3 linked regions of the Thiocystis violascens DSM 198 genome follow. The protein of the gene in region 2 interacts with the protein of the main gene of each other region in a pairwise test. Links are inferred from orthologs where the notes say so. Each region holds a gene or a part of one and is shown on either strand. Other genes may lie near its edges.

Region 1 (10,201 bases), 1.7 Mb from region 2 along the record:
AAGTATCCACACATACCCTTTCGATTATTCTTCGGGAATCAAGGGGAGCAGTTTCGAGCCCTTCGGCTTCGCTCAGGGCGAAGAGCATAGCCGACGCAAGGATCGGCTTGTCGAATGGAACGAACGGGAAATCCTCGGACTCGGAGCGTGAAGCCGTTCGTGGTTCGAGTGCCTCACCACGAACGGCTTCAAGCGGCGAATCACACGAGCGGCTTCAAGCGGCGATCAAGGATTCCCGATCAGCACATAGATCGTGCTGTCGCCGGTCTCCGACAACCCGAGCCCCAGATAGGCGGGGCCGATCCAGGTATCCGATCCGAAGAAGATGCTCCCGCCGAAACGAGTCTCCTCCGGACTCAGGATCACATCCTCGCCCGTTCTCGGATTTTGGACGACACCGTCCGAAAGCCAGCCTCCCTCCAGCGAGGCACCCAAGTAGAGTCCACGTCCGATCGGCGGCGGCAGCGAGGCGATCTGGCGGTAGTAGGCGAGCGCGCCGAAGACCATGTCGTTGCCGCGGAACTGCTCGTTGGCAAAACCGGAGAGCTTGAGAAAACCGCCCAGCGGAAACTGATCGTAATACGGCATGGTGGCGCCGAAGCTGCTTCCGGCGCGGAGTCTGCCGGTGATCGTATTCGCCCCGAAGCTGTGGGCGGTGGTGGCGCTCAGCAGCGCGCGCGTGTAGTCGACATCCGCCCCCAGCGCGTGCAGCGGACTCAGCGACTCCAGCGCGATGCGCGTACCCGAGCGCGGCGCCCCGGCGCTATCGAGCGTGTCGTAGACGATGCGCCCATGCAGGCCGGTATCCGTGATCCGATCCTCCGGGAGTTCAAGCGAGCCGGTGTCCAGCGCAACCTCTGTCTGGCCGACATAGGGGCCGATCCGCAACTCCACGCCTCGCAGCGTGGTACCGGCATCCGCGCCGACCCGCACCCGCGTCACGTCGTAGCGCGCGACCCGCTGATCCCCGACAAAGACGCTGTACGGACTCTGGCTGTAATCCAGAAAAGGCGCGACGAAGGCGGCCCGGTCGAGATCCAGCGGCTGGTAGAGTTCGGTGTGCAGGCTCGGCGCATTGCCGAGCGTCAGTTCGGTGCTCCATTCGGCCCCGAGCTGGTTGACCCAGGTCTGATCGTAGGTGGCGCGCAATCCGAAACGGCTGTCGCCTTGATTGTCGGATGCCAGACCCAGCCCAAATCCCAAATAGCCCGGCCCCCATGCCTTCTCGACCGCATCGACAATAAGCAGATCGGAGCCGTCGCGCCGGGGCTCGAAACGGTAGCTGATTCGCTCGAAGTCGCCACGCCCATAGACCTTCTCAATTTCCGCGTCCAGCCGCGCGCGGTCGAAGGGCTGCTGCGCCTGGTTCTCGACCAGGCCATCGAAGACGCCGGCGTTCACCCGCTCCAGACCCGCGATCCGCACCTCGCCCACTCGCTGGACCGGTTGGCCGGGGCCAAAACGCGCGCGCTTCCAGGCCGCGTACTCGGCCTCGCTCAGACGGTAGCGCGCCAGCCTGGGAGCGGCCTTGCGGGCCGCCGTCACGCCGGTGGCGATCGCATCGGCGGCGCGCGCGAAGTCGCCGGAGCCGATGTCGCCTAGATCCGGGACGATCAGCACATCACGCTTGGGGTCGATCTGTTTGAGCGAGGCTTCCACGTTCTGCTCGGTCAGGATGGCGATCATCTGACCGGTGACGCCGAGAATGCTGCCAAGCTGCTCGCGCGGGAGAAACCCGGATCCCAGGTTGACCACGATGAGCGTATCGACCCCCATCGAACGGGCCACGTCGACCGGCAGGTTGCGCACCAGTCCGCCGTCCACGTAGATGCGTCCCTCCCATTCCATGGGCGCGAACACGCCAGGCACCGCCATGCTGGCGCGCATGGCGACCGGCAGCGGCCCCCGGTCGAAGACCACCATCTCGCCGTTTTCCAGATTGGTGGCGACGGCTCGGAACGGGATCGGCAGGGCATCGAAGTCCTGGACCGTTTCCACGCCCTTGACCAGATCGTTGAAGAACAACTGGACCTTCTGACCCGAAATAGCCCCCTTGGGCAGGCGCAGATTGCCTTCGCGCACCCCGACCGTGAAATTCCAGGTCGGGTTGAAAGAAGTTTCCTTGCGCCGCGCCGCCCACGCCTCGCGCGGCGGGTTGTCGTCGAAAAGCGCGCCCCAGTCCACCTGCGTCACCCGCCGTTCCAACTCGTCCGCCGGCACGCCCGCCGCATAGACCCCACCCACCAACGAACCCATGCTGGTTCCCGCGATGGCGTGAATGGGGATGCGCAGTTCCTCCAGAACCTTGAGCACGCCGATATGCGCCGAGCCTTTCGCGCCGCCGCCCGCGAGCACCAGGCCAATGCGCGGACGCTGAGGCTCGCGCGCGTCCGCCGGGACGGCCAGCGACAAGGCAACGAGCAGCGTGGCGAAGAGTGCGAACAGGTTCCGTTTCATGAGAGCCTCGTCAGAATCCAGCGGAGTAAAGGGGCAGCGGCGCGTATCGATCGACACGACGGCCCCAGCGGGATACATATCATACCGGCAACCGCGCACCGATCGACGCTGCGACATCCAGACGCTGGCGACAACTCGGACCGCTCCGGTCATCAACGGGATCGACCCTTGTGATACGCTCGCTATTCTGGCGCATCTAGATCCCATGACCAACCGCGATTCCGAGACACCAACGATGTACGCGACACCCGAGACCGGCGACGGCTGGATCACCGCTCTGCTCGACACGGACGACGTCGGTTTCGTCGTCACGGCGCGTTTCGCCATCTCGACAGCCTTTCGCGACCTCGTCGGCGATCGCGAAGCGGACCTGGTCTTCGCGGCGCGCAGCCGGCTGGCGCGCATGGGGATCAATATCCTCCCGCTCGGCGCCCCCAGTTTCAACAGTCATCACTGCGACCTCCAACTGCACATCGCCGCCGCCATCCACTCCTATGGCATCGCGCCGCATCTGGAACGCATCGTGGTGCCCGGACTGCGGGTCGGCCGGCTGGTGTTCTGTCCGACGGACAATCGGCTCGGTTCGTCGGACATCCATCGGCTGATTCGCGAGAACGCGCTGCAAGTCCCGGCCGGATTCTCGCTCGACGGCAACGGTTATCTGATTCTGCGCCCGCAACGTCAGATCTTTCGCTTCCAGAAACCACTGACCCCCGAGGAGGTCACCGCCATCGCGACCCACGCGGACGGCAAGGATCTGCTCAACCGGCTGCAAATCCGCGAAGCGGTCGACCATATCGAGCTGTTGCCCAAGGACGGTCTGGTGACCGCCTGTTCCATGTTCCTGCACCGTCACTACGTGGTGCTGCGCAACCTGGACGATTCGCTGGGCTTCCATCTCCAGGCCACGGTCCTCGACCCGGTCTCCACGCGCGGCACCAATGTGTATCTGGAATTCGTCAATCGCACCGAGCAGCTCATCATCAATCCGAGCGTCGCGGCCTCGGTGCACGAGGCGATCCTGCTCAAGCCCAAGCCCCGATACTGGCATGGCCACGGCATCCCCACGGCGCCACTGTCAACCGCGACCGACAGCGAAACAAGCGCTCTGTCTCATCTCATTGGAGCGAGCGGTGACATTGCCTGCAAGTCGCTGCTGGCGATTTTCGACCGACTGGAGGCGAGCCCGGTCACTGACCGCTATTCGCATCGGATGATGGCCGTTTCCCGCGAGCCGCGCGCCTTATTGGATGGAGCGGACCCCGATCAGGTCTGGACCCAGCCGCGCGAACCGCGCGATCCGCGCGGGGGCACCGATCTGGCGGCGGGCCTGGTGGCCGAGGGGCTGGATCTGCACCTGCGCACCGAGTACGGGACGCGCATCCTGGCGGATCTGCCGGACGGCGCGCGCGCGACCCTGCTGCTCGGCTATTTCCCGAATCTGATCGAGCACACCGAGATCTGCGCCGCCGCCCTGCGTCAGCGCGTCGCCCGCATCGTCTTCCGGCGCGCCTCCTTCGAGCATGGCCCCTTCCTCTCCTCGCGCGACCATGGCCGACTGGCCGATTACGAGGGTCTGGGGCTGGAGGTCTTCTGGTGCAACGAATCGCGCGGCCAAGTCGTTCGGCATGTCTTCCGGGGCTTGCGCGGCTATTTCACCACGCCGGACAAGGTCGACCGTTTCCGCTCCTGCCTGATCTTCGCCATCTATGGCTCGGTCAAACCCTTGAACGATAACGCCGCCCACCAAATCGAACGTCTGCTCGGCAATCTGAAAAACCTGTTCGGCAGCGACATCGGCATTCTGACCGGCGGCGGACCGGGCGCCATGCAGCAGGTCACGGACGCCGCTCACAAACTTGGACTGATGGTCGGATCGAGCTTCATCGAGACCATCGACCAGGAACTCAACCAGACCGCCGAGTTCTACCAGACCTTTCAGGCGCGCAGCCGTCAGGCCCGCCAGCGCTGGTTCGAGATCGCCAGCTTTCATCTCTTTCTGGTGGGCGGGGTCGGCACGCTGGAAGAGGTCGGACTCACCCTGACCGACATGAAACTCGGCGTCATCGAGACCAGTCCGGTGGTCTTTTTCGACGGCTCGGGCGGCGATTTCTATTGGGAGGGCCTGCGTCTGCAACTCGCCGAAATGGGCCGCCAGGGCCGCGTGCCGGCCAGACTACTCGACCACATTCTGATGACGACCGACCCGGACGCCATCCCGGACTTCTACAAACGGACATTGCGTCTGGGCTGATGGGGCTCGTGACATCGCGCGGGAAAACCGCGAGAATTCAAGCAATCCAATCGCGCGCAAGCCTTCCGGCCATCGAGCCGCGGATCGGCCGGCGCGTGATCCGCATCAAATCGACGCGCATCCCGACCACACTTGAGACATCAACGTGTCCACATCGATCACCTTCGAACATCCGCTTAACGAACGCATCCGAATCTTTCTGCGGCTCGAACATCTGTTCGAGCGATTCGAGCATTTCGTCCGTCAATTCGACCCCTCCGCCACGCGGGCCGCGATCGATGCCTTGCTGGAGATCGTCGCCATCACGGCACGCTCGGACATCAAGAACGAAATTCTCAAGGAGCTTGAACATCATATCGGCGCCATCCATCGGCTCGCCGACAAGCCCGGCGTCGACCCCAAGGCGCTCGAACAGGTGCTGAGCGACCTTGACGATGCGATCGACGGCGTCCGACACATCGGCAGCCCCATTGGTCAGACGGCCCGCGAGGACGACTTTCTCAAGGCCATCGCTCAACGCAGCAGCATTCCTGGCGGCGCCTGCAGCTTCGACCTGCCGCACTACCATTTCTGGCTGATCCAACCTCCCGAGATACGTCAGACGCGCTTCGACCATTGGCTGCTTGACCTCACGCCAGCCTTCAGCGCCATCGATCTCGCGCTCTCCCTGATTCGGGGCAGCACCGCGCCGCGCCGGGTCTTGGCCGAGGGGGGCTTCTTTCAAGAGGCGTTGGATCTCGATGCATCGGCGCAGATGCTGCGCGTCGGACTCGACGCCTCCGAGGCGCTCTACCCCGAGATCAGCGGACATAAAAACCGCTTCAGCATCCGGTTCATGGCGATCGAATCCAGCGGCCGCCCCGCCCAGCGTTGCGATGACGTCTCCTTCAAACTCACCTGTTGCGTGTTGTAACCATGGCTACGATCGTTGCCTGTCCCCATTGCGGAAAGCCGGTGGAATGGACCGAAACCTCGACCTGGCGTCCCTTCTGCAGCAAACGCTGCCGTCTGATCGATCTCGGCGACTGGCTGGAAGAAAATCACCGGATCAGCGATTGCGCGGATGACCCGAGCGAGGATCCGCCGCCATCCGACGCACACGATACCCATCATTAGACTTGCGGCGATTGCATTTCAAAGACGACTTGCGGATTCAACCGCCCACCCATGACTTTTTTCGTCGTCACGGTCTTCCTGCTGGTCTATCTGGGCATGCTCCTCGGCGGTCTGCCCTTCCTGCAACTGGACCGCACCGGCGTGGTGCTGTTGGGCGCGATCGCGCTGGTGGCATCGGAAACCGTCCCCATGGATCAGGTCTGGCGGGCCATTCACCTGCCGACGCTGGCGCTACTGTTTTCCTTCATGGTGATCTCGGCGCAACTGCGACTCGGCGGTTTTTACGGCTGGGCGGTCGGGCGGCTGGGCCGGCTCGACCTGTCGCCGCCCGCGCTGCTGGGCGCGCTGATCGCCGTCGCCGCCGGTTTGTCGGCGGTCTTCAGCAATGACATCGTCTGTCTCGCCATGGCGCCGGTGCTGGTGGAGGTCTGTCTTGACCGGCGACTCGACCCCATCCCCTACCTGCTGAGCCTCGCCTGCGCCGCCAATGTCGGCTCGGCGGCGACCCTCATCGGCAACCCGCAAAACATGCTGATCGGCGAGACCCTGGCGCTGTCGTTCGCCGAGTATCTGCTCGTCGCCGCCATTCCAGTGATGCTGGGACTGATCGTCACCTGGGGCATCGTCGCGGGACTCACCCGAGGACGCTGGCAACTTCGGGCGTCGCCGCCAGAACCGCCGACACACGAACGCACCGCCGAACACTGGCCCACGCTCAACCGCTGGCAAAGCATCAAGGGGCTGACGGTCGCGACGGTGCTGTTCGCCGGTTTTCTCTTCATCCCCTGGCCGCGCGCGCTGATGGCGCTGGCCGGGGCCGCGCTCCTGCTGACCAGCCGACGACTGCATTCGTTCCGCATGCTGGGGCTGGTGGACTGGCAATTGCTGGTACTGTTCATCGGCCTTTTCATCGTCAATCACGCACTGCAACAAACCGGCCTGCCCGCCCAGGCCGTCGCCGCGCTGGCGACCCAGGGCGTCGATTTGCACGCGCCGACACCACTCTTCGTGACCAGTTTCCTGCTCAGCAATCTGGTCTCCAATGTCCCGGCGGTCATGCTCCTGCTGCCCGTGGCGACCGACCCGATCAGCGGCCCGCTGCTGGCGCTGTCGAGTACGCTGGCGGGCAATCTGCTGATTGTCGGCAGTATCGCCAACATCATCGTCATCCAGGCCGCCGATCGGCGGGGCATCCGCATCGACTGGCGCGGCCACGCGCGTATCGGCGTGCCGGTGACATTGGCGACGTTGGCGATCGCGGCCCTCGCATTGTGGCTGGGACAGCGACTGGACGGCTAAGGTGATTTCCGGAAATGACTTGACCAAGCGTCAAACCCCGTAGGAACCCGCTTGCGGGCGACGGTTGGGCACACGGAAGGCAGCCTGGCGGGTCACGTCGCCCGCAAGCGGGCTCCTACGGGTAGGATCAATCACCTTAAGCCATGCGCCCACGCGAGCATCGCCCCTGGGATAAGGAGACAGGCGCGGGCTTTTGTGGGATCTTAAGACCCCAAGCACCGCCTGACTCCAACCGCCACGCCAGCAGCGGCATTTTTTTTGCTTATCTCTCCCAACTCAAGCCAAGGAATTCACCCCAGATGTCGATTTTGGTTGCCCTGAACCACAAGACCGAATATCACTTCGATCGCTCGGTCAACCTCTCGCCCCATGTCGTGCGTCTGCGCCCCGCGCCGCACTGCCGCACGGCGATCCGCTCCTATTCGCTCAAGGTCGAACCGGCGGAACACTTCATCAACTGGCAGCAGGACGCCTACGGCAACTATCTGGCCCGCTTGGTCTTCCCGGAAAAGACCCGGAAACTCTCGGTCGAGGTCGATGTGATCGCCGAGATGATCACCATCAATCCCTTTGATTTCTTTCTGGAAGATTACGCGTTTTATTATCCCTTCGAGTACGACCCCGAGCTGCGCAAGGAACTGGCGCCCTATCTGGAGATCACCGAGGACGGCCCGCTGCTGAAAAAATGGCTGAAGGATGTCGACCGCACCAAGCGCGAGACCGTCTATTTCCTGGTCGACCTCAACCAGCGCCTTCAGCAGGACATCGGCTATGTCATCCGCCTGGAGCCGGGCGTGCAGACCTGCGAACAGACCCTGGGCACCGGCAAGGGCTCCTGCCGCGACACCGGCTGGCTTTTGGTGCAGATCCTGCGCCATCTTGGACTGGCCGCACGCTTCGTCTCCGGCTATCTGGTGCAGTTGACGGCGGACGTGAAGTCGCTCGACGGTCCGTCCGGCCCCGAGAAGGATTTCACCGACCTGCACGCCTGGGCCGAGGTCTATGTGCCGGGCGCCGGCTGGATCGGGCTCGATCCCACCTCCGGCCTCTTCGCCAGCGAGGGTCATATCCCGCTCGCCTGCTCGCCCGCCCCGCGCAGCGCCGCGCCCATCACCGGCGCGACCGACGAGTGCGAGGTGGAGTTCTATTTCCATAACGAGATCGCGCGCATCCACGAAGACCCGCGCGTCACCAAACCTTACACGCCCGAGCAATGGGAGTCGATCGAGTCGCTCGGCCATCAGGTCGACGCCGAGCTGAAGGCCAATGACGTGCGTCTGACCATGGGCGGCGAGCCCACCTTCGTCTCCATCGACGACATGGACGGCGCCGAGTGGAATATCGACGCGCTGGGGCCGACCAAGAAGCCGCTGGCCGAGGATCTGATGCGCCGGCTGAAAAAGCGTTTCGCGCCCGGCGGACTGCTGCACATCGGTCAGGGCAAATGGTATCCGGGCGAGCAACTGCCGCGCTGGGCGCTGTCCTGCTACTGGCGCAAGGACGGCGAGCCGGTATGGCACGACCCCGATCTGTTCGGGCTGGAGAACACCAGCTACGGTCACGGCCCCGCCGAGGCCGAGCGCTTCATCCGCACCCTCGCCCGCCATCTGGGCGTCGATCCGGACCACGCCGACAAGGCCCACGAGGATGTCTGGTATTACCTCTGGAAGGAGGCGCGTCTGCCGGTCAACGTCGATCCGCTCGACAACAAGCTCAAGGACCCCAACGAACGCAAGCGCATCGCCCGGCTGTTCAGCGAGGGGCTGGATAAAGTCACCGGCTACCTGCTGCCGTTGCGCTGGTGGGGCTTCGGGATCGATGGGGGCTGGAAGAGCGGGCGCTGGACCTTCCGTGACGGCAACCTCTTTCTGATCCCCGGCGATTCGCCGATGGGCTTCCGTCTCCCGCTGGATGCCCTGCCCTATGTCCCGGACAGCAAACTGGACCGGGTGCCCGAACGCAACCCCTTCGAGCCGGTCGCGCCGCTGCGCTCGCCCTTCGACGAGGTCGCCCGCCGCTACAGCCGGCTGGTCGAACCGGCCCAGGCGCCCCAGACCATCCGCGAACAGGGCGTGCAGCCGCGCGATCTGGCCGCGCGTTACGGACGGCTCGCGCCCGCCGATCACGCGCATCAGGACGTGCGCCAACAGATCGCGCTGCCCGACGACCTGCACCCCGACCTGATCCGTACCGCGCTCTGCATCGAGCCGCGCGAGGGCCGGCTCTACTGCTTCATGCCGCCGCTGACCCATCTGGAGCACTGGCTGGATCTGGTGATGTGCATCGAGGACACGGCCGCCGAACTCAAGCTGCCGATCATCATCGAGGGCTATGAGCCGCCGAAGGATTTCCGCTTGCAGAAGCTCGCGGTCACCCCGGACCCCGGCGTCATCGAGGTCAACATCCACCCGGCCGAACGCTGGGACGACATGGTGCGCGACACCGCCATCCTCTACGAAGAGGCGCGGCTCGCCCGGCTCGGCACCGAGAAGTTCATGCTCGACGGACGCCACACCGGCACCGGCGGCGGCAACCATGTCACCCTCGGCGGCCCCACGCCAGCGGACAGCCCGCTGCTGCGCAAGCCCGATCTGGTGCAGAGCCTGATCGCCTACTGGCAGCATCACCCGAGCCTGTCCTATCTCTTCTCCGGCATGTTCATCGGCCCCACCAGTCAGGCCCCACGGGTCGACGAGGCGCGCGACGACCGGCTCTACGAACTGGATATCGCCTTCCAGCAGATGCCGACCGGCGAGATCCCCCAGCCCTGGATCGTCGACCGGGTGCTACGCAATCTGCTGACCGACGTCACCGGCAACACCCACCGCACCGAGTTCTGCATCGACAAGCTCTACTCGCCCGACTCCTCGGCGGGCCGACAGGGTCTGGTGGAGTTCCGCGGCTTCGAGATGCCGCCGCATTATCAGATGAGCTTGGCGCAGTTGCTGCTGCTGCGTACCCTGGTCGCCCGTTTCTGGAAAGAACCCTACGCCCGCAAACCCATCCGCTGGGGCACCGAGCTGCATGATCGCTTCCTCCTGCCGCATTTCGCGCGGCAGGACTTCGAGGACGTGA
Region 2 (10,362 bases):
GCCGGATGCCCTGATCGAGTGCATGCCCGACACGTTCCAGGAATTCATCCGTCCGCCGGGGATCGCCCCCGGTAATCATGAACAGAGACGGCAATCGCAGCGCATTGATGATGGGTCGGTCGGCCGCCGGAAAGACATCGGGATCCATGGCCTCCGGTTCCAGCCAGTCGAGTGGCTGCCCCTCGCGCCCCTCGGGAGTTCCCGAGTAAACCTCCACCCGACGCACATCGAGCAGGACATGGCGACCTGCCCCTACTTCGGCTTCGCTCAGCACGATGAGCGGAGTCGAGGGGTCGGCATAATGATGATGTACCCGGATCAGCGGCCGACTGGACCGAACCTGGATGCCTAGCTCTTCAGCCAACTCGCGGGACAACCCCTGCTCGAGCGACTCCCCAGGCTCCAGCTTCCCGCCCGGAAATTCCCAGAGTCCGCCTTGATGGACGTGATCCGGACGCCTGGTCACCAGAATGCGGCCAGCATCGTCCGCGATGACGCCCACCATCACATGGACCAAGCCCTGATTAAACCCTATCCGGTCTGGCATGCGTTGCTCGTGCATCGGCTCAACCTTGCCTGAGTCAGTCAGCGTCTGCATGGACACAGTGCCAGACGCGATTTAACTCCGGTACTCGGCATTGATGCGGACATAGTCATAGGAGAAGTCGCAGGTCAGCACCCGCGCCTGGGCGTCGCCCCGACCCAGCGCCACGCGGATCAGGATCTCGGGTTCGGCCATGACGGCGGCTCCCGCCTGCTCGGTGTAGTCCGGCGCGCGTCCGCCGTCCGCGACGATCAGCACCTCGCCCAAAGAGATCCGCACCCGTTCGATGTCGAGATCCTGGAGACCGGCGCGCCCGACCGCGGCCAGAATCCGCCCCCAGTTCGGGTCGGAGGCGAAGAGCGCGGTCTTGACCAGCGGCGAATGGGCGATGGTATCGGCGACCCGCCGTGCCTCGTCCGTATCGGCGGCCTGCTCGACCGCGACAGTGACCAGTTTGGTGGCACCCTCGCCATCGCGCACGATGGCCGTGGCCAGATCCAGACAGACCGCGCTGACGGCGGCCTGCAGCGCCGCGAAGTCCGGCGTGCCGACATCCTCGATCATGGGATTGCCGAGTCCGCCGGTGGCGATCAGGACGCAGGAATCGTTGGTCGAGGTGTCGCCATCGATGGTGATGGCGTTGAACGACGGCGCTACCGCTGTCTGGAGACAGGCTTGCAGGAGCGCCGGCGCGACGGCGGCATCGGTGGCAATGAAGGCGAGCATGGTCGCCATGTCCGGGCGAATCATCCCAGCCCCCTTGGCGATCCCGGTCACGGTGGCGGTCTGGCCGTTCAACGCGAACTGGCGCGACACCAGCTTGGGCACCGTGTCGGTGGTCATGATGGCGCGCGCGACGGACGGCCAGCCCGCCGGATCGAGCCGCGTCAGGAGATCGGGCAGGGCCGCCGCGAGACGTTCCACGGGCAGGTGCTCGCCGATCACGCCGGTCGAAAAGGGCAGAACCTCCTCGGGCTGGCAGCCGGCCCGTGCGGCCAGCGCCGCGCAGGAGGCGCGCGCATCCTCCAGTCCGCGCCGTCCGGTGCCGGCGTTGGCATTCCCGGAGTTGATGAGGAGATAACGCGGCGCGATGCGGTCCAGATGACCCCGTGCCAGAGTGACCGGCGCCGCCCGGAAGGCGTTACGGGTAAAGACCGCCGCGCAGGCGCTGCCCGCTGGAAGCTCGAACACCGCCAGGTCATCGCGTCCCGGATAGCGAATGCCGGCCGCGCCGGACGCCAGTCGCAGACCGGCGACGGGGCGAAAGGAAGGCTCCGATGGCGTCATCGCGTTAGCTCGCCTTCCCGTGGCACTGTTTGTATTTTTTACCGGATCCGCAGGGACAGGGCTCGTTGCGGCCCACTTTGCGGCCTTCGCGCACAAAGGGCTGATGTTCCGGTTCGCCGGATCCTGGAGGCGCTTCCGTGTCATCGGAATCGCCGCCGCCGAACCCCTCGAACACCTCATGCTTGAACTCGAATGCCTTGTCCGGGACCGGACTTGGGGCGAACGCCGCGGGCGGCGGACCGGACGCGCCATCGGGTGCCTGAACCTGGAGCTTGGCGAGGGTGATCACGACATCCTGCTTGATGCTGTCGAGCATTGCCGAGAACATCTGGAACGCCTCGCGCTTGTATTCCTGCTTGGGGTTCTTCTGGGCATAGCCGCGCAGATGAATCCCTTGACGCAGATAGTCCATGGCGGCGAGATGATCCTTCCACTGGCTGTCCAGGGTTTGCAGCATCACGGCCTTTTCGATCTGACGCATGTTCGGCGACCCGATGAGCGCTTCCCGGTCCTCGTAACGTTTAACCAGAGTGTCATGGATACGCCGGCGCAGACTCTCTTCGTGCAGATCGTGATCCTCGTCCAGCCATTGCTGAAGCGGCCAATCGCCACCGAAGTGTTGAACCAGCACCTCGCCGAGTCCGGCGACATCCCATTGCTCCTCCAGGCTCTCAGGCGGAATGTGCGAATCGATCAGTGCCTTGAGCGTATCCTCGCGCATGGCGGTGACGGTGTCGGAGATATCGACGCTATCCATCAGATCGCGCCGCTGGCCGTAGATCACCTTGCGCTGATCATTGGCCACGTCGTCGTATTCGAGCAGTTGTTTGCGGATGTCGAAGTTGCGCCCTTCCACCTTGCGCTGGGCGTTCTCGATGGCCTTGGTCACCCAGGGGTGCTCGATCGCCTCGCCCTTCTGCATGCCGAGCCGCTGCATCATCTTGCCGACTCGCTCGGAGGCGAAGATGCGCATCAGGTTGTCTTCGAGCGACAGATAGAAGCGCGAGGAACCAGGATCGCCCTGACGCCCGGAGCGTCCGCGTAACTGGTTGTCGATACGGCGCGATTCGTGGCGCTCGGTGCCGACGACGTGCAGACCGCCGGCGGCGACGACCTCGGCGTGACGCAGTTTCCAGGCGGCACGGATAGCGTCGCGGTCGGCGTCGGGGCCGGCCTCTTCCAGTTCGGCCTCCAGATTGCCGCCGAGCACGATGTCGGTGCCGCGCCCCGCCATGTTAGTGGCGATGGTGACAGCGCCCGGACGGCCGGCCTGCGCGATGATACCGGCCTCGCGTTCGTGCTGTTTGGCGTTCAGTACCTCATGGGGGATCTTTTCCTCGATCAGGAGGCGGTCGATGAGTTCGGAGGTCTCGATCGAGGCGGTGCCGACCAGCGCCGGCTGGCCGCGCTTCACGCAATCCTGGATGTCGGCGATGATCGCCTGATATTTTTCGTCCTGGGTCAGATAGACCAGATCGCCGCGATCCTCGCGGATCATCGGCTGGTTGGTGGGAATGACGACCACTTCCAGGCCATAGATCTGCTGGAACTCGAAGGCCTCGGTATCGGCGGTGCCGGTCATGCCCGAGAGCTTGGGATAGAGCCGGAACAGATTCTGGAAGGTGATCGAGGCCATGGTCTGATTTTCGGACTGGATGGCGACCCCTTCCTTGGCCTCCACCGCCTGATGCAGACCCTCGGACCAGCGCCGGCCGGGCATGGTGCGGCCGGTGAATTCGTCGACGATGATCACCTGACCGTCGCGCACGATGTATTCGACGTTCTTCTGGAAGAGCGCGTGGGCGCGCAACGCGGCATAGACATGGTGCATGAGCACGATGTTGCTCGGATCATAGAGCCCATCGCCCTCGTCGAGCAGGCCGATCTCGACCAGCATCTGTTCGACATGCTCGTGGCCTTCCTCGCTGAGGTAGACCTGGCGCAGCTTCTCGTCGACCGAGTAATCGCCGGGGCCGAAATCGGGCTTGCCTTCCTCGTTCGTGATGGGGGGCTGGCGGGTCAGTCGGGGGATGAGTCCGTCGATCTTCTTGTAAAGGTCGGTGCTGCCCTCGGAGGGACCGGAGATGATGAGCGGGGTGCGCGCCTCATCGATCAGGATGGAATCGACCTCGTCGACGATGGCGTAAAACGGATCGCGCTGGGACCGTTGCTCGGCGGTGAACGCCATGTTGTCGCGCAGATAATCGAAGCCGAATTCGTTGTTGGTGCCGTAGGTGATATCGGCGGCGTAGGTCTCGCGACGGGTCGCGGGCCGCAGATGACGATACCCCTGACCGGCGGGCGGCTCGTAATCCGGATCGAACCGATATGAGGCCATATCGGGCCCCAGGCCGCCGGAGGAATTGATGACGCCGACGGTCAAGCCCAGAAAGTGATAGATACGTCCCATCCAGGAGGCATCGCGGCGCGCCAGATAATCGTTGACGGTCACGACATGGACGCCCTTGCCGGGCAGTGCGTTGAGATAGGCGGCCAGGGTAGCGACCAGGGTCTTGCCCTCGCCGGTGCGCATCTCGGCGATCTTGCCGTCGTGCAAGACCATGCCGCCGACCATCTGCACGTCGAAATGACGCATCTGGAGCACGCGCTTGCCGGCCTCGCGGACCACGGCGAATGCCTCGGGGAGCAGGCTGTCGAGATCGGTGCCGGCGGCGAGCCGTTGACGGAATTCGGCGGTTTTCGCGGCAAGCGCCTGATCCGACAATTGCGCGATCCCGGGCTCCAGGGCGTTGATCCGCACCACGGATTTCATCAATGTCTTGACGAGCCGATCATTGCGGCTCCCGAAGATCTTTTTGAACAGTCGAGTAACCATCGGATGAATTTAAGACCTGCCGAATAAATCGGCGAATGATACCGGAATTCGATGACCGCAAGTGCGAACATCGACCTGCCTGACTCTACCTCGCAACCGGAATCAACCTGGAGAGCGGTCGGTGGTGCGTACCGGAGCGCCACCCAGCGTACTCCGGCCATTCAAATACGGCATGGGATTGACGACCTTGCCGTCTTTGTGTACCTCGAAGTGAACATGCGGACCCGTGGCCGTACCGGTTGCCCCGACCGAGGCGATCGACTGTCCCCGACGAACCCTCTGTCCTTCCTTGACCAGGTTCGCGGTATTGTGGGCATAACGGGTGAGCAGGCCATCCGGGTGACGGATGTCGACCACCCGCCCGTAGCCATTTCGACGCCCGCTGAAGGTGACGACACCATCCGCCACCGCAAGGATCGGCGTGCCCCGCGGACAGGCGATGTCAACTCCTTCGTGAAAGATACGGACCTTTTTGACGGGATGAATCCGGAAACCGAAGTTGGATGAAACATAACCGGTGCTTACCGGCCAGCTTGACGGAAGCGCGCGCGCGGTCAAATCCTTGTTCACGAGGACATCTTCGAGCACGTCGAGTTTGCGCTGACGATCCTGAATCATCCCGGCAACGCCGCTCAACTCGCTGGCGATTTCCTTGATCGTGTAATCGCGGACTGGCCCCAATTCCGGACCGCCCTGGGGGGGCGGGTTTGCAAAATCGAATTCCTCGGGATCGAGCCCGGACATTCCGACCAGCCTTTCTCCCAGCGCATTCAGCCTCAGCAACTCGGCCTGCATGTCGCCCAGACGAGAGGCGATTGCACCGACTGTCTGGCGCGCACGGGAAGGCGAAGACTCTGCTGTATTCGTCGGTGGAAATGCGGAGGCGAATGCCGGGGCGGATCGAGGAGGATCGGCGGAGGGAAGACGATTGGCGTATTGTCCGATCAACCATCCCAACCCAGCGCCCGCGCAGACAAAGGATAAAATAGCCAAAAGCACGACAACGGCCTGTCCGCGAGCGTTTTTTCTTCGATCGTGGTGGTACATCGTTTCTCTCTGCTTCAGGTCTTCAAGGAACAATGCTCGTCAATGGCTCGCCAATCGGCCAGTCAGATCACGTCTGCCGATGCGCGGCCGACACGAACACAACACCAATGAACATCACACTTTTTCATATCCGCGATCTGTTGCAAAACAACAGCTCCGCGCGCGATCTGCTCGAACGGCGAGCAAGGGAGATTGCGCTGCTTGAATACGTGCGCTCCCGATTGCCTGAACCGATGCAAGCGCACTGCCTGGATGTCGGTGTCGAGGGAACGCGGTTAACGCTCTATTTCGATTCCCCAGCCTGGACGACGCGCGCGCGCTTTCTGGCCGAGGACATCGTTCGCTCGTTAAAAACGCGGGAAATAACCGAAACCCACATTCAAGTCCGCCTGGCTCGCGACGAGACAAGCCGCCCACACCAACCCCGGATGCCGACGCCCAGACTGTCGAGCGGCACAATCAAGCATCTGCTCGAAGCAGCGGACACCATACAGGATCCGGACTTACGGCGCGCGCTGAAGAACCTCGCGAACAGACATGCGCCCCCGGGACATATCGAAGCAGACTAAACAGCCGCAATCGGCTGCGCGTAGCAGATCGGCGCTGTCGCCGAATCCTCGAAGACCACCTCCTCCCAGGCCGCTTCGTCGGCGACCAGCGCGCGCAACAGCGCGTTGTTCAGGGCATGCCCGGATTTGTGCGCGGTGAAGGCGCCGATCAGGGTGTGCCCAAGCAGATAGAGATCGCCAATGGCGTCGAGGATCTTGTGTTTGACGAACTCGTCCTCGAAACGCAACCCTTCCTCGTTCAGGACGCGATACTCATCCACCACGACTGCGTTATCCAGGCTACCGCCCAAGGCCAGGTTATGCTGACGCAACGCTTCGATCTCGCGCAAAAAACCGAAGGTTCGCGCGCGACTCACCTCGCGCACGAAGGACGAGGTGGAGAAATCCACCGTGGCGCGATTCGCGCGGGCGTTGAACGCCGGATGGTCGAAGTCGATCGAAAAATCGACCTTAAATCCATCGTAAGGCGTGAACCGCGCGACCTTATCGCCATCGCGAACCTCGACCTGGCGCTTGATCCGAATGAATCGCTTGGGGCGATTCTGCTCCAGGACGCCCGCCGTCTGAAGTAGAAAGACGAACGGCGCGGCGCTCCCGTCCATGATTGGCACCTCGGCGGCCCCAACGTCCACGCAGGCGTTATCGATCCCCAGCCCCGCAAAAGCGGAGAGCAGATGCTCGACCGTCGAGACTTTCACGTCACCGCTCGCCAGCGTCGTGGACAGACGCGTATCGGTCACATTGAACGGCGTCGCCTTGATTTCCACCGGCCGATCAAGATCCACGCGCCGGAACCGAATACCGGAGTCGGGCGCGGCGGGCCGAAGCGTCAACTCGATTTTTTCGCCCGTATGCAAACCGATCCCGGTCGCACGGATCACATTTTTCAAGGTACGTTGCCTGAGCATCGGTCGGATCTCCCATCGCGGTCCACGGCGGCTGACGGCTTCTTGCTCATGGACAGAAGCGCTTGAACCAACCCTTCCTGTTAGTTCAACCGCTCTTGCCTGCTCGCCATCGCGTTACGCGCTCCACACTGGAGCGCTTTACCGCTAGCTTAGGGTTTTCCCGAACCTATTTCAAGTTTAATGTTGGATGCAACAGAATCCCTTTGTTTTTATTGGCCTTCAACAAGAGGGAAACCCCTGATCAGTCGGCCTGACGACGCAGAAACGCCGGGATGTCCAGATAGTCCATATCCTTTTCGTCAACCGCTTCAGCCACAGCCAATCCACCCGCTTTCCGATAGATCGCCGGGCGACGCTCCATTTCCCGATAGTCCGGCTGACCATCGCTCAAGTCGCCTCCGGAGACCAGTCGAATCGAGGCTTCCCCGCCCGCGCGTTTATTGGTGACGGCAGCGCGGCGTTCGCCCAGTCCAGTCGCCACGACGGTCACGCGCAGTTCGTCCTCCAACTCCATATCGACGACCGTGCCCACCACGACCGTCGCCTCGTCGTCGGCAAAGTCGCGCACCGTGTTGCCCACCTCGTCGAACTCGCCGATGGTCAGGCTCGGACCCGCCGTGATATTGACCAGAATGCCCTTCGCCCCGGCGAGATCGATATCTTCCAGCAGCGGGCTCTTGATGGCGGCCTCGGCGGCCTCGCGAGCGCGATTCGCACCCCGCGCGGAGCCAGTCCCCATCATGGCGACCCCCATGTTGGACATCACCGTCTTGACGTCGGCGAAGTCGACGTTGATCAGTCCGCGGCAGGTGATGAGTTCGGCGATGCCCTGGGTCGCATTGAGCAGGACATCGTTCGCCGCCTTGAAGGCGTCGAGCAGGCTCATGTCCTTGCCAAGCACGGCCAGCAGCTTTTCGTTGGGGATGGTGATCAGCGAGTCGACCGACTTGGCGAGCTCGGCAATCCCTTCCTCGGCAATCCGCCGCCGCTTGGCGCCCTCGAACGGAAACGGCTTGGTCACCACGGCCACGGTCAGGATCCCGAGTTCCTTTGCCACCTGGGCCACCACTGGCGCCGCGCCCGTCCCGGTGCCGCCGCCCATGCCGGCGGTGATGAACACCATATCCGCGCCTTCGAGCGCGTCCTGAATGCGATCGCGATCCTCGATCGCCGAATGCCGACCCACCTCGGGGTCCGCCCCGGCTCCCAGCCCTTTGGTGATGCCCGCGCCCAATTGCAGGATCGTCTTGACGTTGGAGCTTTTCAGCGCCTGGGCATCGGTGTTGGCGCAGATGAAATCCACGCCCTCGATGGTCGAGGCCAACATATGATTGACCGCGTTGTTGCCGCCGCCGCCGACGCCGATGACCTTGATGACGGCATTCTGACTATGGGTATCCATGAGCTCGAACATTGATCTGTCTCCCGATATGAAGAACGTTTTAGCAATACCTGAAACCTCGTTCAGCCGCGCGCCACGCACGCGACCACCCCCCGAAATGACCGGCAGGCCAGAAACCCGCCGATCCGAGACCGCAGGCCGCGGTCCATCTACCCTTGGGGTCGGACAGCCAACCCCCTGCTAAAAATTGCCCTGGAACCAACTGCGCATGCGCGACCAGGTTCCCTTGAGGCCGAGATTCTCGGACATCTCGGGGCCGCGCGCATAGCGATGCTGGCGCGCGTACATCAATAACCCCACGCCCGTGGAGTGGATCGGATTGTTCACGACCTCGTCCATGCCGATCACATGCTGCGGCAACCCCAGGCGTACCGGCATGTGGAAGACCTCCTCGGCCAGATCGATCAGACCCTGCATCTTCGCGCTGCCGCCGGTCAGCACCACCCCGCCCGCGACCAGATCCTCGAAACCGCTGCGGCGCAACTCGTTATGCAGCAACGTCAATAGCTCCTCGTAGCGTGGCTCGACCACCTCGGCCAGGGTCTGGCGCGACAGCCGCCGTGGCGGGCGGTCGCCGATACTGGGTACCTCGATGGTCTCGCTATTCCCGGCGAGTTGAGTCAGGGCGCAGGCGTGCTGGATCTTGATCAATTCGGCATATTGCGTCGGCGTGCGCAGCGCCACCGCAATGTCGTTGGTGACCTGATCGCCCGCGATCGGGATCACCGCCGTATGCCGGATGGCACCATCGGTAAAAACCGCCAGATCCGTGGTGCCGCCGCCGATGTCGACGACGCAGACCCCGAGTTCCTTCTCGTCCTCGCTGAGCACCGCGTAACTGGAACTCAACTGGGCGAGCACCAGATCGTCGACTTCCAACCCGCAGCGCCGGATGCATTTGATGATGTTCTGGGCCGCGCTGACCGCGCCGGTCACCATGTGCACCCGCGCCTCCAGGCGCACGCCGCACATCCCGATGGGTTCGCGGATGCCCTCCTGATTGTCGATGATGAATTCCTGCGGCAGGATGTGCAGGATCTTCTGGTCCGCCGGAATCGCCACCGCCCGCGCCGCGTCGATCACGCGATCCACGTCGGCCTGCGAGACCTCGACCTCCTTGATCGCGGTGATCCCGTGCGAATTGAGGCTGCGCACATGGCTGCCGGCGATCCCGGCATGGACCGAATTGATCTCGCAACCGGCCATCAACTCCGCTTCCTCGACCGCGCGCTGGATCGACTGGACGGTGGATTCGATATCCACCACCACGCCCTTTTTCAGACCCCGCGACGGATGGATACCGATGCCGATGATCTCGATCTGATCGTCGTCCTTGAGCTCGCCCACCAGACAGGCGATCTTCGAGGTGCCGATATCCAGTCCAACCAACAGATTTTTGTCGTTACGTCGCGACATCCAGTTATCCTCGATTGCCGGATCGCTTGGAGCGACCCGTGTTCGCGGGGACCGGCGACTCCGCGCTCGGCGCCCATTTCACGGCGAAACCGTTGCTGTAACGCAGGTCCACCTCCAACGGTTGACCCGCCGCCTCAAGTTGCGGCGCACTGGCGATGAAGCGCGCGAGACGTTCCTCGATGGCGCCGGTGCCCAGTCGCAGTTCGGTGCCCATGACCAACTCAAGACGCCAGTCGCCGCGGGGATCGAGCGTGAGAACCTGAATCAGGTGCCCCGCCAGCATCAGATCTTCCCGCCATTTCAGATACTGCCTGACCACCTCGGGCGCCCGGCTGTCGTCGCCTTCGAGCACC
Region 3 (10,277 bases), 1.6 Mb from region 2 along the record:
GTAATCACGACGGAGGTCGGGCTGTTCTCGATGGCCGTCGATAACACCGCCAGCCGACCGTTAGCCTGTTGAAGGTCGCTCAAGCTGTGGCGCAAGCGACGGTTGACACGGTAAATATAAACCGTCACGCCACCGACAATACCCGTGAATCCTAGGACCGCCGCAAGAATCAGGTAGAGCCCGCTGAGATCCACTGCGGGAGAGGGATCGTAGAGAAATCCATCAAGGGAAACGTTGGCGGGTAACAATCCGATTTCGGCGTAAGTTTCGGCCATGTGCGCCCAACGCCCTGGGTTCATGTAACCGATCTCGATCAGGTCCGCGCGAATCAGCGGACGCAGTTGTGCGGCCTCGAAGACGTAGTGCTCGCGCGTATCGCGTCCGGCGTATTTCGTCAGAATCAGCTCGATGATTTCATCGGGATGCGTCAGCGCATACTCCCAGCCCCGCAGGCTCGCCGCGCGAAACGCGCGGACCCGCTCGGGATGGGCGTGGAGTTCCCGCTCCGAGGTGAACAGATTGTCGGCGTAGAAATCGATCCCGGCCGAGCGTGGCGTATACATTTGATAGGGGACATGCAGACGGTCGAGCAGTTCGGGCTCGTTCGACAGATAGGCGGTCAGAGCGTCGACCCTGCCGTCGATCAGATCCTGTATCTCGAAGCTGTGATCGATCTGGATCAAACGCTCGGGAGGAATGCCCTCGCGCTTGAGATAGGCCAGGATTTCATCGGCGTCGGGTTCGACCATCACGCGCTTGCCGGCGAGATCATGGATGCTTTGTGCCGCCTGCCGTTGGCGAGCGATCAGTACGAGGGGCGAATGCTGGAGAATCACCGCGAGTGCCACCACGGGTTTTCCGGCGGCGCGAGCGAGCAACAGGCTACTGGTGCCAATCCCATAGTCCGCCTGGCCCGACACCACCCGTCCGACCACATCGATTCCTGGCAGACCTTCCTCGAGCCGCACGTCAAGCCCGGCTTCGCGGTAATACCCCTGTTCCTGCGCGGCGTAATAACCGGCAAACTGAAAGCAATGGGTCCACTTCAGTTGCAAGGTCACGGCATCGCGCGCACACGCCGGCGGTGGCGACAGAACCAAGGCGCCGGTCGCGAGCAAAACCGACAAACCGAAACGCCAGTGCGCCGCTGTCGGCCTGCGCCAATGATGAGACTTCACCACAGCCGTTCTCATTCTGGTGTCATCCGCCATCGTAGGAGCCCGCTTGCGGGCGACATGACCTGCCAAAACCTGTGGGTCTGCCAACCTCCTTCGCCCGCGAGCCCGCAAGTCGCCCGCAAGCGGGCTCCTACTGTCATACGCAGGAAACATCTCGGTCAAGAAGAGGTGACTTGGGGAGGCGTTGCCACCGCTCGATCACGCACCCTACTCAAAGGTCCAAGCGGTGGACCGAAGCAGAATGACCCCGATCAAGACTAACAGCATTACGGCCCAGAGCGAGAGATAGAAGGCCATCGATTGCTTCGCCCGATTGCGTTCGGTCCAGGAGCGGGGGTGAACGCCCTTGGCCAGGAAGACCAGCTTGGCGGCCAGCAGGACGCAGACGATATTCACGGTAAGCAGCAAGAAGGAGCCCAGTGCCTGCTCCCAGTGGCCTGCTCCGAGCATCATTCCCATGGTGGAGGCCGGTGGCAATAGCGCCACGGCGACCATGACGCCCACCAGCGTCGACGAGGCCATGCCCGTGGTGAGCGAGAGTACCGCCGCCGCGCCAGAGGAGAGCGCCAGAACCACGCCGCTCAAGTCCACATCCGTGCGCGTCATGATCTCGTGGCTCGCAAGGTCGATCGGCAGGAGCAGCGCGATGGCACAAGAGAGCGTGAGCGCCAGCATCAGACCGGCGCCACTCGTCTTCAGGGCACGCCAACTCAATTCCCGATCGCCAAGCGAGGTGGCAAAGGCGAACGCGATGTTCGGGCCCAGCAGGGGCGCGATGACCATGGCGCCGACCACGACCGCGACATTGTTCTCGATCATGCCGATCGCGGCGACGAGGGTCGAGAGCGCGGTCAGCACCAGATAATTGCTGTCGAGTTGCGCGCCCTTGGCGATCTGGGTGTATAACTCCTCGCGCGTGGCGGCCACCTTCCGGGCCTTGCGTTCGGTTAACTCCTGCTCGTCCGGACGCTGGTGCGTCAGGACGGTATCGATCGGCTGCACGACGATGCGCGCGCGGTCGTTCGCCTTGAATAGATCCTGTAGCGAATCGATGAGCGCCTGGCGGCTGTCGTCCGGAACCAGCATCCGGATGCTGCAGCGGCCGTCGGCGCCATCGCCGCCGCCCCACCAGAAATCCTCGGCGCCATAGAATTTCGCCATTCCGGCGAGTGTTTTGGCATGTTTCGCGTCAGCGATGACTTCGACGATGCGCATGGAGCGTGACTCACTCAAACCCTTGTGGCGCCGCCTGATGCCAGTGCGTCACATGCTGGAAGCGATGCGCGACATTGAGCAACCGCGCCTCCTCGAAATAATTGCCGACGATCTGTAGCCCGACCGGCAAGCCGTCCACCGGCTCGACCGGAATCGACATCCCCGGCAATCCGGCCAGATTGGTCGCGATCGTATAGATATCGTTCAGGTACATGGCGACCGGATCGTCCATCTTGGCGCCGATGGGAAAGGCGGTCGTGGGGCTGGTGGGGCCCATGATGACGTCGACCTGCTCGAAGGCGCGTTTGAAATCGTCGGCGATCAGGTGACGAATCTTCTGCGCCTTGAGATAATAGGCGTCGTAATAGCCGGCGGAGAGCACATAGGCGCCGATCATGATGCGCCGCTGGACCTCGGCCCCGAAGCCTTCGGCGCGGCTGCGTTTGTAGAGATCCTCCAGATCTTTCGGGTTTTCGCAGCGATGGCCATACCGAACCCCATCGAAACGGGCGAGATTGGACGAGCACTCGGCGGGGGCGACCACGTAGTAGACCGGCACCGACAGCGGGCTGTTGGGCAGGCTGATCTCGCGAATCTCCGCGCCCAGGCGTTCGTACTCCTGGATGGCATCCTGGATGGAGGCGGCGATGCGGCTATCGAGTCCGGCCCCGAAGTATTCCTTGGGCAATCCGATGCGCAGTCCCTTGAGGTCGTTGTCGAGCGCGTCGACATAGTCCGGCACCGGGACATCGGCGCTGGTCGAGTCGCGCGGATCGAAGCCGGCCATCTCGTCGAGGATAAAGGCCGCGTCGGCGGCGGAGCGGGCCATGACGCCGGCCTGGTCGAGCGAGGATGCAAAGGCGATCATGCCCCAGCGCGAACAGCGCCCGTAGGTGGGTTTGATCCCGGTGATGCCGCACAGCGCGGCGGGCTGGCGGATGGAACCGCCGGTGTCGGTGCCGGTGGCCGCGGCGCACAAATGGGCCGCGACCGCCGCCGCCGAGCCGCCCGAGGATCCGCCGGGCACCCGGCTCTCGTCCCAGGGATTGCGGACCGGACCGTAAAAGCTGGTCTCGTTGCTCGACCCCATGGCGAATTCGTCCATGTTGGTCTTGCCGAGCACCACCGCGCCGGCGGCGGCCAGTTTCTCGACCACGGTGGCGTCGTAGGGCGCAATGAAGTTGTCGAGCATCCGCGAGCCGCAACTGGTCTTGATCCCGGCGGTGCAGAAGATATCCTTATGGGCGATCGGGATACCGGTCAGCGGGCCGGAATCGCCGGCTTTGAGCGCGCGGTCGGCCCGTTCGGCGGCGGCGAGCGCGGACTCGGCCGCGACCGTGACGAAGCTGTTTAGACGCGGATCGAAGCGCGCGATCCGGTCTAGATAATGCCGCGTCAGTTCGACGCTGGAATAGGCGCGCAGCCGCAGATCGGCGGCGAGTTGGGCAATCGTCTTGTTCTGCATTATTCGATGACCTTCGGAACCAGGTAGAGCCCGCCCTCGGTCAGCGGGGCGATGGCTTGAAACGACGCGCGCCGATCGGGCTCGGTGGCGTCGTCCGGCCGCAGCCGCTGTGTCATGTGGAGCGGGTGCGCCATGGGTTCGACGCCGGCGGTGTCGACGGCGTCCATCCGGGCGACCAGATCGAGGATGTTGGAGAGATCGGCTGCGTAGCGCTCGGTCTGTTCGGGGGCGATGGCGAGCCGCGCCAGATGCGCGATCTTTTCGATGTCGGAACGATCCAGTGACATGGCGATCCTAGCGTTGGCTGAAAGCTCTGCAAAATAGCATAGGGTCGCGGGTGGTGGAACTCGCCGCGCCGGGGTAATCGCCGACGCGACGCCCCCAGCGATGGCGCCGGATCCCGGTGCCGGTGACTCCGGGATGCCTGTCATGGGAACAGTCTCCCCAATACCTTGCCGATCCTCGCCTGCATTGCTAGATTAGCCGCCCAATTACCCTTATGGATTTTATTCCTGGAATCCTGACCGACTCATCGTTGAGGATGCCCGAACAAACGTTGGCGTTCCTCACCCCCTTGCAAGGTAACCACCTGATGTTTTTCAGAAGCATTCGCGGGATGTTCTCGAACGATCTGTCGATCGATCTTGGAACCGCCAACACATTGATCTTCGCCCGCGGGCAGGGAATCGTGCTCAATGAACCCTCGGTGGTCGCCATTCGTCACGAGCGCACGGGAGGAGGCAAATCGGTGGTCGCGATCGGCGAGGAGGCCAAGCAGATGCTTGGGCGTACTCCGCAGAGCATTACCGCGATCCGGCCCCTGAAGGATGGCGTCATCGCCGACTTCACGGTCACCGAAAAGATGCTGCAATACTTCATTCACAAGGTGCATGAGTCGCGGATGTTTCAGCCCAGTCCGCGGGTGCTCATCTGCGTCCCCTGCGGCTCGACCCAGGTGGAGCGGCGCGCGATCAAGGAATCCGCCGCCGGCGCGGGCGCGCGCGAGGTCTATCTTATGGAGGAGCCCATGTTGGCCGCCATCGGCGCCGGATTGATGGTGCACGAGCCGCGCGGGTGCATGGTGATCGATGTCGGCGGCGGCACCTCCGAGGTGGCGGTGATCTCGCTCAACGGTATCGTCTATTCGGAATCGGTCCGGGTCGGCGGGGATACCTTCGACGATTCGATCACCAATTATGTGCGCCGCAACTACGGCACGCAGATCGGCGAGGCGACGGCCGAGCGCATCAAGCACACCATCGGAACCGCCTTCCCCGGCAATGAGGTGCTGGAGATCGAGGTCAGGGGCCGCAGTCTCGCCGAGGGGGTTCCGCGCAGTTTCACGCTCAACAGCAACGAGATCCTGGAGGCGCTGCAGGAACCGCTCTCGATGATCGTCCACGCGGTCAAGATGGCCCTGGAGCAGACCCCGCCGGAATTGGGTTCGGACGTGGCCGAGCGCGGTATCGTGCTGACGGGCGGCGGCTCGCTGCTGCGCGATTTCGATCGGCTGATCGAGGAAGAGACCGGACTGCCGGTCGTGCTGGCCGAGGATCCCCTGACCTGCGTCGCGCGCGGCGGCGGCAGGGCATTGGAAATGCTCGATGCGCGGGAAAGCGGGCTCTTTGCAACCGAATAGGTTTGCGTGCGCGTACCATGGCCGTCGGAACGGCATCCCTCCCGCCGCCAACCGTCTATCGCCCCGCGAGATCGACACCATCCGGGATCTTGCCGAGGAACGCCGCCATCAAACCGTTGTTCGTCCATGGCCCCTCTCCAACCGTTCGGGTGATCCTCGCGGCGTTCCTTGCGCTCGGGCTGATCATTGCGGATCATCGCTACCATCATCTGAATGCGGTGCGTTCCGTGATCGAGGTGGCGGTGTATCCGTTGCAGTACGCCGCCAATCTGCCCGCTCAGGCGTTCCGCGAGATGCAGAACCGTCTCGTTGGCGAGGCGCAACTGCGGCTCTCGAACGAAAGCCTGCAACATGAAAACCTGATGCTGAAGGGGCGCCTGCAACAATTCGAGTCGCTACGTGCCGAGAATATGCGTCTGCGTGACTTGCTTGGCTCCTCCTTCGATGTCGGCGAGCGGGTCTTGATCGCCGAGATTCTGACTGTGGATCTGGCTCCCTCCAGCCAGCAGGTCATGATCAACAAGGGCACCAATTCCGGCGTCTTTATCGGCCAGCCGGTGTTGGATGCCGAGGCCGTGATGGGTCAGGTCATCCGTGCCAATCCCTTTTCGTCCACCGTGCTGCTGATCACCGACGCCAATCACTCGCTGCCGGTAGAGGTTAACCGCAATGGGTTGCGCACCATTGCCGCGGGGAAGGGGCCGAGCCAGGAACTCGAATTGCTCTATATTCCGAAAAACGCGGATATTCGCGAAAACGACCTGTTGGTGACCTCCGGGATGGACGAGCGGTTTCCGTCCGGTTATCCGGTCGCACGGGTCAAAACGGTGCGCCAGGATCCGGACAACCCCTTCACGACCGTCATCGCCAAACCGACCGCGCGGCTCGACCGTAGCCGGGAGGTGCTGCTGGTCTGGTCCATGGACGCGAAACCGAGCCAGTCGGCACTGGCCGCCGACACGCCCGCGCCCGCGGAGCGTCCCTGATGGGCGCGACGGAACGACGGGGTCTGTGGATGATCTGGTTGACTCTGGCGATCGCCATGTTTCTGGCCATTGTGTCGATGCCCGCCGGGCTGGAAGACTACCGCCCGCAATGGGTCACCCTGACCCTCATCTTCTGGTGCCTGACCCTGCCCGAGCGGGTGGGCGTGTTCTGGGGCTTCGGAACCGGCTTGACGCTGGATGTGCTGAGCGCCTCGCTGCTGGGTCAGCAGGCCCTGGGGCTGTCCCTCGTGGCCTATGTGACGGTGAAACTGCACGCGCGGATCCGCCTCTTTCCGCTCTGGCAGCAGAGCTTCTTCGTGTGGGTGCTGCTGTTGGCCGAACGTCTGCTGACCCTCTGGATCCTCGGCGCAACCGGTCAGCCCATGCCGGCGCTGAATTACTGGGTGCCGTCCCTGGTCGGTCTTCTGCTCTGGCCCTGGTTGTCCGCCGTTCTGACCCAGGTCGAGCGGCGCATGGGGGAGCACTGAGCGCATGCGCCTGACCAGCCTTGAAGACCGCCAGCGCGAACAGCGGCTCGTCGCCTCGCGCGCGCTGGTGGCGGGTCTGCTGGTGCTCGTCGGCCTGTGCCTGCTCGCGCTGCGCCTGCTGCACCTGCAAGTGGATCGTCACGATCACTTTTCGGTCCTCTCCAAGGACAATCGGGTGAAAGTCCAGCCCGTCCCGCCGTCGCGCGGCCTGATCTACGATGCCAGAGGCGTGGTGCTGGCCGACAATCATCCGACTTTTTCGCTGGAGATCACGATCGAAAAGGTCACGGATCTGGCGGCGACGATCGACGAACTCGCGCGGCTGGTGCCGATCGATGCCAACGACCGTGCCCGCTTCGAGCGTCTCAAGCGTCAGCGGATGCGTTTTCAGGGGGTTCCGATCCGGCTCAACATGACTCCCGCGGAGGTCGCGCGCTTCGCGGTGGACGGGCATCGCTTTCCCGCCGTCGATGTCCGCGCCGAACTGATCCGAACCTATCCGCTCGGCGAATCCACCGCGCACGTGCTGGGCTATGTGGGCCGGATCAACGAGCGCGAAATGACCTCGATCGACACCAGCAATTACGCTGGCACCCGTTTCATCGGCAAGGGCGGTCTGGAGAAGGCCCACGAGGATGTGCTCCATGGCCGGGTCGGCTATCAGCAGGTCGAGGTCAACGCCCGCGGACGCATCCTGCGCACGCTGGAGAGCACCCCTCCCACGCCGGGCCAGGATCTGTCGCTGTATCTCGACATGGCCCTGCAGCAGGAGGCCATCGACGCCTTGGGCGACCGGCGCGGGGCGGTCGTCGCCATCGACCCGCGCGATGGCGGCGTGCTGGCGATGGTCAGCAAGCCGAGCTATAACCCGAATCTGTTCGTCGAGGGGATCAGTCAGACGGACTATAACGCCCTGCTGCACTCGATCGATACGCCGCTCTTCGACCGTGCCGCGCGCGGTCAGTACCCGCCGGGATCGACCGTCAAACCCTTTATCGGTCTTGGCGGCCTCGCCACCGGCTTCACCACCGCTCGGAAAACCACTTACTGTTCCGGCTCTTTTTCGCTGCCCGGCCAAAGTCACCGCTTCCGTTGCTGGCGCAAGGGCGGGCACGGCACGGTGAATCTGGAGCGGGCCATCGTGGAGTCCTGCGATGTCTATTTTTATTCGTTGGCCAATCAGATGGGAATCGATCGGCTGCATGGATTCCTGAGTCAATTCGGCTTCGGCGCGCGCACCGGGGTCGATGTCGCCGGCGAACTCCCGGGACTGCTGCCCTCGCGCGAGTGGAAACAACGGGTGCGCAAACAACCCTGGTATCCGGGCGAGACCCTGATCGTCGGCATCGGTCAGGGCTCCTTCCTCGCGACCCCGCTGCAACTGGCGGCGGCCACGGCGACCATGGCGAATCGGGGGCATTTCATCCAGCCGCGGCTGGCGCGCGCCAGCCGTTTTCCAGGCGCGAACGCGGAGAGCGAATTCCCACGGGTGATCCGCGACGTGGAGGTCGGCGACCCACACGATTGGGACAGCGTCATCGACGCCATGACTCAAGTCGTGGAAAGCCCACGTGGCACGGCCAAGCGGATCCGCAGCCCGGATTACCGCATCGCCGGTAAGACAGGCACCTCCCAGGTCTTCACCATCGGGCAGAAGCAGACCTACAACGCCGCGAAGATTCCCGAGCGCATGCGCGATCACGCGCTCTTCATCGCCTTCGCCCCGGTGGAGGATCCGCGCATTGCCGTGGCCGTGCTGGTCGAGAATGGCGGTCATGGCGGCTCGGACGCCGCGCCCGTGGCGCGTCGGGTCATGGACGTCTATCTCGGTGGATCGACGCTCATCCTGACGGATGAGCGCAACGATGACGACAATCATGGCGACTAAGGCGATCTCCGCACGACTCGATCAGGACGCGGAGACCGCGAAGCTCGGCTTGTTGCAGCGGATCCACCTCGATGCCCCCCTGTTGGTCGCGCTCCTGGTCCTGTGCGGTTTTGGCCTGCTGGTGGTCTACAGTGCCGGCGATCGGAACCCGCTCATCGTCGAGCGTCAACTCGCGCGGCTGGGGATCGCCTTCGTGCTGATGTGCGCCATCGCCCAGGTGCCCCCGCTCATCCTGCGCCGCTGGTCCTTCGCGCTCTATCTGCTCGGGGTCGCCATGCTGGTTGCGGTGCTCCTGTTCGGCGACGTGGGCAAGGGCGCCCAGCGCTGGCTCGACCTTGGCGTGGTGCGTTTTCAACCCTCGGAATTGCTGAAGCTCGCCGTCCCCATGGCCGCCGCCTGGCTGCTCTCCGCGCGCCCGCTTCCGCCGCGGCCCGGGTGGATCCTGCTGGCGGTCATTCTGACCCTGATCCCCGTGTTTCTGATCGCCAAGCAGCCGGACCTGGGCACCGCGCTCCTGGTCGCCAGCGCCGGGGTTCTGGTGCTCTTTGTCGCGGGCCTGAACTGGTGGATGATCCTGGCGCTGGGGAGCCTGGTGGCCGCCATTGCCCCGGTCGTCTGGCTCTTCATGCACGATTATCAGCGCGCGCGCGTCCTGACCTTTCTCGATCCCGAATCGGATCCGCTCGGCACCGGCTATCACATCATCCAATCGCAGATCGCGATCGGCTCGGGCGGCATCTCCGGCAAGGGTTGGCTCAACGGCACCCAGTCCCATCTCGAATTTTTGCCCGAGCGTCATACCGATTTCATCTTCGCGGTGATCGGCGAGGAATTCGGCTTCGCCGGCATCCTGGCGCTGCTGGCGCTCTACCTCTTCATTATTTTCCGCGGACTCGTGATCGTGGCCCGCGCGCGCGACAACTATGGCCGGCTGCTGGCGGGCGGGTTGACCCTCGTGTTTTTCGTCTATGTGTTCGTGAACACCGGCATGGTGACGGGTCTGCTGCCGGTGGTCGGGGTTCCGCTGCCGCTGATCAGTTACGGCGGCACCTCGATGGTGACCCTGATGATCGGATTCGGCATGATCATGGCGGTCGAGACGCACAAAAAGCCCGTGCGTCCTTGAATTTCCAAACTGCTTTTTGCTTATGTGGTTATGGCCTATACTGAATGTCGTTTATCGCATTCATGGCCAATGGTTGCGCCCTATGCCCGTCGCTTGCCTCCTTGCCGCGCTCGCCGTGGCGCTCTTCCTGGATCCAGTCGCGGCGGAGCCGGACGACGACCGTGCGGGCGTCCAGCGGTTCATCGCCGCGATGACCGAACGCCATGGCTTCGACCCCGTCGCGCTCCAAGCTTTGCTGGACACCGCGCGCTACCGGCAAGCGATCGTCGACGCCATGAATCGCCCCTACGAG

What was found.
Region 1: the proteins of ftsZ (region 2) and zapD interact in binary tests that used the Escherichia coli proteins (3 or more experiments, as listed by UniProt). The link is inferred for Thiocystis violascens DSM 198 from one-to-one orthologs.
Region 3: the proteins of ftsZ (region 2) and THIVI_RS18520 interact in binary tests that used the Escherichia coli proteins (3 or more experiments, as listed by UniProt). The link is inferred for Thiocystis violascens DSM 198 from one-to-one orthologs.

What each region holds. Positions count from the first base shown.
Region 1 is NC_018012.1:4,236,781-4,246,981, reverse strand. What follows is about bases 3,937-6,740. They hold zapD (cell division protein ZapD), read left to right. Parts: upstream 3,937-4,856; coding sequence 4,857-5,624; downstream 5,625-6,740. Other genes in these bases: THIVI_RS18840 (ArsB/NhaD family transporter), read left to right, coding at 5,879-6,740; THIVI_RS18845 (DNA gyrase inhibitor YacG), read left to right, coding at 5,627-5,827; THIVI_RS18855 (LOG family protein), read left to right, coding at 3,937-4,711. Also shown: THIVI_RS18860 (patatin-like phospholipase family protein), read right to left, coding at 226-2,457; more of THIVI_RS18855, read left to right, coding at 2,693-3,936; more of THIVI_RS18840, read left to right, coding at 6,741-7,126; THIVI_RS18835 (transglutaminase family protein), read left to right, coding at 7,426-10,201. UniProt on the Escherichia coli protein: Cell division factor that enhances FtsZ-ring assembly. Directly interacts with FtsZ and promotes bundling of FtsZ protofilaments, with a reduction in FtsZ GTPase activity.
Region 2 is NC_018012.1:2,521,399-2,531,760, forward strand. The notes cover bases 6,520-9,484. They hold ftsZ (cell division protein FtsZ), read right to left. Parts: upstream 8,606-9,484; coding sequence 7,433-8,605; downstream 6,520-7,432. Other genes in these bases: lpxC (UDP-3-O-acyl-N-acetylglucosamine deacetylase), read right to left, coding at 6,520-7,191; ftsA (cell division protein FtsA), read right to left, coding at 8,774-9,484. Also shown: THIVI_RS11155 (Nudix family hydrolase), read right to left, coding at 1-562; bifunctional glutamate N-acetyltransferase/amino-acid acetyltransferase ArgJ, read right to left, coding at 620-1,831; preprotein translocase subunit SecA, read right to left, coding at 1,836-4,667; THIVI_RS11170 (M23 family metallopeptidase), read right to left, coding at 4,770-5,714; THIVI_RS11175 (DciA family protein), read left to right, coding at 5,822-6,283; more of lpxC, read right to left, coding at 6,280-6,519; more of ftsA, read right to left, coding at 9,485-10,009; THIVI_RS11195 (cell division protein FtsQ/DivIB), read right to left, coding at 10,014-10,362. UniProt on the Escherichia coli protein: Essential cell division protein that forms a contractile ring structure (Z ring) at the future cell division site. The regulation of the ring assembly controls the timing and the location of cell division.
Region 3 is NC_018012.1:4,165,398-4,175,674, forward strand. Bases 3,594-6,473 are described here. They hold THIVI_RS18520 (rod shape-determining protein), read left to right. Parts: upstream 3,594-4,450; coding sequence 4,451-5,497; downstream 5,498-6,473. Other genes in these bases: gatA (Asp-tRNA(Asn)/Glu-tRNA(Gln) amidotransferase subunit GatA), read right to left, coding at 3,594-3,858; gatC (Asp-tRNA(Asn)/Glu-tRNA(Gln) amidotransferase subunit GatC), read right to left, coding at 3,858-4,145; mreC (rod shape-determining protein MreC), read left to right, coding at 5,515-6,473. Also shown: THIVI_RS18500 (diguanylate cyclase domain-containing protein), read right to left, coding at 1-1,127; THIVI_RS18505 (TIGR00341 family protein), read right to left, coding at 1,386-2,393; more of gatA, read right to left, coding at 2,404-3,593; more of mreC, read left to right, coding at 6,474-6,483; rod shape-determining protein MreD, read left to right, coding at 6,483-6,971; mrdA (penicillin-binding protein 2), read left to right, coding at 6,976-8,859; rod shape-determining protein RodA, read left to right, coding at 8,849-9,985; mltB (lytic murein transglycosylase B), read left to right, coding at 10,068-10,277. UniProt on the Escherichia coli protein: Forms membrane-associated dynamic filaments that are essential for cell shape determination. Acts by regulating cell wall synthesis and cell elongation, and thus cell shape.